Regions from separate parts of the Pantoea rwandensis genome, predicted to be linked through region 1. Evidence: predicted binding sites of a transcription regulator. Region 1 holds the regulator's gene; the other holds the start of a gene.

The links. Region 1 encodes CRP, which controls carbon source genes, mostly activating them, when cyclic AMP is high. Its sites were predicted from a motif close to ATGTGANNNNNNTCACAT; they were not measured.
Region 2: the regulator CRP is predicted to act here: its motif matches at 1,482-1,499, upstream of LH22_RS08485 (YfcZ/YiiS family protein).

Annotation. Positions count from the first base shown of each region.
Region 1 covers NZ_CP009454.1:874,256-877,486, reverse strand. The annotation lists gene LH22_RS03900 (YheU family protein) at 1-52, shown strand, start outside; gene LH22_RS03895 (phosphoribulokinase) at 114-983, shown strand; gene LH22_RS03890 (OsmC family protein) at 1,027-1,431, opposite strand; gene crp (cAMP-activated global transcriptional regulator CRP) at 1,735-2,367, shown strand; gene LH22_RS03880 (YccS/YhfK family putative transporter) at 2,426-3,231, shown strand, end outside.
Region 2 covers NZ_CP009454.1:1,847,441-1,850,671, forward strand. The annotation lists gene fadL (long-chain fatty acid transporter FadL) at 1-1,233, opposite strand, end outside; gene LH22_RS08485 (YfcZ/YiiS family protein) at 1,592-1,888, shown strand; gene fadI (acetyl-CoA C-acyltransferase FadI) at 2,056-3,231, shown strand, end outside.

The DNA.
Region 1 (3,231 bases):
GGAACTGCATGAATCCGTCAACATTATGCCGAAAGGCGAGTTTCGCGGTTAATGCACCGCACAGTAATTCGTGGTAACAATGCTCATCGCCCGACTTCACAGGGAGTTCTGTTATGTCAGCCAGGCATCCAATCATTGCCGTGACCGGTTCCAGCGGTGCCGGTACCACCACCACCAGCCTCGCCTTCCGTAAGATTTTCCAGCAGCTGGATCTGCATGCTGCGGAATTGGAAGGTGACAGTTTTCACCGATATACCCGTCCAGAAATGGATATGGCGATCCGTAAGGCACGCGATCTGGGCCGCCATATCAGTTACTTCGGCCCGGAAGCCAATGACTTCGGGCTGCTGGAACAGACGTTTAAGCATTACGGAAAAACCGGGTTGGGTGAGTCGCGCAAATATCTGCACACCTACGACGAAGCGGTGCCGTGGAATCAGGTGCCGGGCACCTTTACGCCCTGGCAGCCGCTGCCGGAAAACACTGACGTGCTGTTCTATGAAGGATTACACGGTGGCGTGGTAACACAGCAGCACAACGTCGCCGAGCATGTCGATTTGCTGGTCGGCGTGGTGCCGATTGTCAATCTGGAGTGGATTCAAAAGCTGGTGCGCGACACCAGTGAGCGCGGCCATTCCCGTGAAGCGGTGATGGATTCAGTGGTGCGTTCGATGGAGGATTATATCAACTTCATCACGCCGCAGTTCTCGCGCACCCACATCAACTTCCAGCGTGTGCCAACGGTGGATACGTCAAACCCCTTTGCCGCACGTGAAATTCCGTCACTCGATGAAAGTTTTGTGGTAATTCACTTCCGTGGGCTGGAAGGCATTGCTTACCCTTACCTGCTGGCGATGATCCAGGGCTCGTTCATTTCACATATGAACACGCTAGTGGTGCCGGGCGGCAAAATGGGGCTGGCAATGGAGTTAATCATGACGCCACTGGTGCAGCGGCTGATTGAAGGTAAACGGATTGAATAATCCAGAAATTCTGTAGCGGCGGCCGTTTGGCCGCCCGCTTATGTTATCGCTCAATCACTTCGTAACTGTGCGTCATTTTCACACTATTGCCGAGCATGATCGCCACCGAGCAATACTTCTCCGCCGACAGATCGACAGCCCGCGCCACTGCTTTATCGCTTAGCGCGGTGCCGCTAACGATAAAATGCAGGTTGATGTGCGTAAAAATACGTGGCGCTTCTTCACGGCGCTCGGAGGTGAGTTTCACCTCGCAGTCAGCCACATCATTTCGGCCTTTCTGCAGGATCGATACCACGTCAATCGCGCTACAGCCGCCTGCTGCCATCAAAACCATCTCCATCGGGCTTGGCGCTTTGTCACCCGAGTTACCGTCCATTAATACCTGATGGCCAGATGAGGATTCTCCGAGAAAGGTCAGCCCTTCCACCCATTTCACTCGTGCCTGCATTATTCTTTCTCCTGAAGTGGCGGTTTTGCCGCCAGAGTACGCTTTCACTTGATAAACAGCAATCCAGACTCTTCCGCCTGTTGCTGAAGCGAGACAACAGAAGACAGCTTGCAAAAGCTGTGCTACAAACAGTGCTGAAAATATTTTCGTCATCACAGACGAAGGCGGGAAGAATCAAAAGCGTAGCTTAAGAATCACCCGGAAATAATTTTCCTTTACTGGAAGCGCTCTACGATTACACCGCCTGACAGGGAAAACTGCCCCCTGTATTTTGGGCACGATTACAACAGAGGATAATAGCGAATGGTTCTCGGCAAACCGCAAACAGACCCTACACTCGAATGGTTCCTGTCCCATTGCCATATTCACAAATATCCGTCCAAAAGCACGCTCATCCATCAGGGTGAGAAAGCGGAAACGCTGTACTACATCGTGAAAGGTTCCGTTGCGGTTCTGATCAAAGATGAAGAAGGCAAAGAGATGATCCTCTCCTACCTCAATCAGGGAGACTTCATCGGCGAACTCGGCCTGTTTGAAGAAGGCCAGGAACGTAGTGCCTGGGTACGTGCTAAGACTGCCTGCGAAGTGGCTGAAATTTCTTACAAAAAATTCCGTCAGCTGATTCAGGTAAACCCGGATATTTTAATGCGACTTTCGTCGCAGATGGCGCGTCGTCTGCAAGTCACCTCCGAGAAAGTGGGCAACCTTGCCTTCCTCGATGTGACGGGCCGTATCGCGCAAACACTGCTTAATCTGGCGAAACAACCCGATGCGATGACGCACCCCGACGGGATGCAAATCAAAATAACCCGTCAGGAGATTGGTCAGATCGTGGGTTGCTCACGCGAAACCGTGGGTCGTATCCTGAAAATGCTGGAAGATCAGAACCTGATCTCCGCACACGGTAAAACCATCGTCGTCTACGGCACCCGCTAATTTCTTATCACCCACGGCGTGATGGCAACATCGCGCCGTTTTTGTTTGCGATGAGCTGATGTGGCGCCGAATCATCTATCATCCTGAGGTCAACTACGCACTGCGGCAAACGCTGGTGCTGTGCCTGCCTGTGGCACTAGGCTGGCTGTTTGGCGATCTGCAAAAAGGCCTGCTGTTCTCATTAGTTCCTGCCTGCTGCAACATGGCGGGTCTCGATACACCACATAAGCGCTTCTTTAAACGCCTGATTGTGGGCGGCTCACTGTTTGCTACCGCCAGTTTCCTGATCCAATTTCTTACCAGTGACGCCATTCCGTTACCGCTGATCCTGTTTGTGCTGCCGCTGTTGATTGGCGTGACCGGCGAAATCAGCCCGCTGCACGGCCGCTTACTGCCCGCTACGCTCATTGCTGCCATCTTCAGCCTCAGCCTGGTGGGCCGCATGCCCATGTGGGTGCCGCCTCTGCTGTATATTGGTGGCACGCTGTGGTACGGCCTGTTTAACTGGTTCTGGTTCTGGCTGTGGAAAGAGCAGCCAATGCGCGAAACCCTCAGCCTGCTGTATCGGGAACTGGCGGATTATTGCGATGCCAAATACACCCTATTGACGCAGCTTACCGATCCCGAGAAAGCGCTGCCGCCGTTGCTGGCGCGTCAGCAAAAAGCCGTTGACCTGATCACCACCTGCTATCAGCAGATGCACATGCTCTCTGCCAGCCGCGATAACAGCCACAAGCGCCTGACGCGGGCTTTCCAGGTGGCGCTTGATTTGCAGGAGCACATCTCGGTGAGCCTGCACCAGCCGGAAGAAGTGCAAAAGCTGGTCGAGCAGAGTCACGCTGAAGCAGTGATCCGCTGGAATGC
Region 2 (3,231 bases), 970 kb from region 1:
GTTAAAGGTATAAGGGCCTTCTTTCACGGTGACTTTCTGGCCGTGCATGTAAGAGATACCAAGGTCAACTGACGCATTTTCGTTGAAAGCGTAAGAAGCACCGGCGCTCAACCACAGACGGTCCTGATCCGGAATTGAGATCGAGCGTTTGTCAGCGGGAACCGGGCTGTCATCAAACGCGATACCGGTACGGAAGGTCCAGTTATCGTCGTAGAAGTAAGTGGTACCCAACGCGATGCGATAGGCATCTTTAAAGCCTTCATCCTTATAGAACAGCGTCTGGCCGTTGCTGCCCGTGGCCTTCAGTTCCTGGAACTGGCTCCAGCTGGTGTAGGTCAGGCTGTAGTGCACGGCCCACTGCGGAGCGACTTTGTGCCAGCCCGACACTTCCCACATTTCTGGCAGGTTCAGCGTGAGTGAACCCGGAATGGTCTGGCCGCTGGTGCCGTATGGCAGGCCTAAGGCAATCGCCTGCGGTGTACCGTTATAAGCGGTTGGAATGCTGCTCTTATAATCGCCGTCAAAGTCGATTTTTACTTCTGAACGATAGGTGAAGCCGAAGCGGTTGTTTTTATCCACTTCATACAGGATACCGGCGTTCCAGCCGTAGCCCCATTCATCACCTTTCAGGTGGGCAACCTGAGTATCAGCTGGCATGCCGACGCGAGCGCCTGCTTCACCCGCATAACGTTCGATTTTTGCTTTAGCGTAAACCGCATCAAAGCCAACACCAAAGCTGAAGTGCTCATTCAAACGATAAGCCGTGCTAAGGTTAAAGTTACCTGTCATCAGGTCGGTTTTACCACCGTAGCCGCCAGCGGTGTAACCGTCATTGAACTCTGTCGCCAGACCATAGTTAGAGGTGACGGATGCGCCTACCCACCACTGATCGTTAATCGGATGAACATAATGGAGGTTAGGGATCCACTGATTCGGTGCGATGTTTTTCGCATTCAGGCTGTTGCCGGTTGGGCTCTGGCCGCTGATATCAACTTCCGGATCAATATAAACAGTACCGATGGAGAAAGAAGGGCGATCCATCAATGCCATGGTCGCCGGGTTACGACTGGCAGATGCGGCGGTATCGCCCATCGCACCTTCACCCGAATAAGCACGACCTAAACCAATTGCTGAGAATTCATTAAGTTGAAAGCCTGCGGCGTAAACTTGGGAAGAAATAAGTGCCACTGCAGCTGCCACAGCTGACTTTGCAAACAGGTTCTTATGGTTCATGACCACAACCTCATCTAGATTTATTATTAAACGTTGTTACGTCGCGTAACAAAGGACGGCGGATTGTAGGGACTGATGACAAAGGCACATATCAGACCAGTGCGACGAGTATAGGTCTGACCTGTGTATTTGTTGCAATAATGTTTTTTAAATATTTCCGATTTGATCGATAAAATCAGATCTGCTTAACAAAATCTTGTCGATGCCCATCTAGCATAGCGGTCAAATTTGTTCTGGATCAATTTTTAGTGTGATATTCGTCACTTAGCCGCTGAGAGATAGAAGCCAGGCCGCGCGGGGCGTACACTTTGTGTCAGAAAATGATCCGATTGTGTCTATTTATCGTCAGGAGAAAACAATGACTGATGCCATTAAAAAATGCAGTGCCACGGAAACGGCGGCTTGCTGCTGCGTAGATGTTGGCACCGTAATGGACAATACCGATTGCACGGCGAGCTGGTCTGGCGCTTTTGCCGATCGTCATGCGGCTGAAGCGATGCTGAAGCACCTGACGGACAAAGCGCGTCAGGTTGAATCCGAGCCTTGCGTGATTCAAGCCGAGTTCGTTGAAGAAGCGCCAGGCATACGCCTGAATGTTGATTTCACTTTTGCCTGCCAGGCTGAGACCCTCATTTTTCAACTCGGCTTACGCTAATCCTGTCGCTGCCGGAAGCCCTTCCGGCAGCGTTTTCTCTTTTTCGTGTCTTCCCTCGCACTTTTTTTCTTCTGTTATTGGCGACTTAGCAACACCTGGTTAACACTGATGATCAGGTCAGACCTGTTTGGCAATGATGCTACGGTCGTAAATTACAGGTGAGTGCAATGAGCAAAGCGCAGCCGCTGCTGACGCGTCAGGGCGAACGTATCGCCATAACCCATGGATTACGCACGCCTTTCGCCCGTCAGGCGAGTGATTTTCATGGCATTTCCGCGCTGGAGTTGGGGCGCATGGTGGTGTCAGAACTGATGGCACGCAGCGAGTTACCGGTAGACGTTATTGACCAGCTGGTATTCGGCCAGGTGGTGCAGATGCCGGAAGCGCCTAATATTGCGCGCGAAATCGTGCTGAGCAGCGGATTGAGCGTTCACACCGATGCTTACAGTGTCAGTCGTGCCTGTGCCACCAGTTTTCAGGCGGTGGCGAATGTGGCGGAAAGCCTGATGGCGGGCACCATTGATGCAGGTATTGCCGGTGGTGCAGACTCCTCATCGGTACTGCCTATTGGCGTCAGTAAAACGCTGGCGCGCGCGCTGGTCGATCTCAACAAAGCGCGAACCTTTAGCAAAAAGCTGCAAATTCTACGCCGCCTGCGCCCCCGTGATTTGCTACCGGTGCCTCCTGCGGTGGCGGAGTATTCCACAGGTTTACGTATGGGGGATACCGCCGAGCAGATGGCGAAAACCCATGGCATCACGCGTGAGCAGCAAGACACCCTGGCGTTGCGCTCACATCAGCATGCAGCGCGTGCCTGGCAATCAGGCGTGCTGGCGCAGGAAGTGATGACTGCCTTTGTACCGCCATGGAAAGCACCGATCGAGCAGGATAACAACATTCGCTTTAACGCCAGCGCCAGCGATTACGCCAGGCTGCGACCAGCTTTTGATCGCCACCACGGTTCTGTCACGGCAGCCAACAGCACACCGCTAACGGATGGCGCCGCCGCAGTGATTTTGATGCGTGAAGGCCGCGCACGTGAGCTGGGGATTACCCCGATCGGCTATCTGCGCAGCTACGCGTTTACCGCGATTGATGTCTGGCAGGACATGTTGCTGGGTCCTGCTTACGCCTCGCCGCTGGCGCTGGATCGCGCGGGTATCACGCTCAATGACCTCACGTTAATCGATATGCACGAAGCCTTTGCTGCGCAGACGCTGGCGAACCTGAAAATGTTCCGCGATGAGCGTTTTGCGCGCGAGGTACTGAATCGCCCGCATGCCTTGGGTGAAGTCAATGAAGAACGTTTCAATGTGCTCGGCGGCTCCATTGCTTACGGCCAT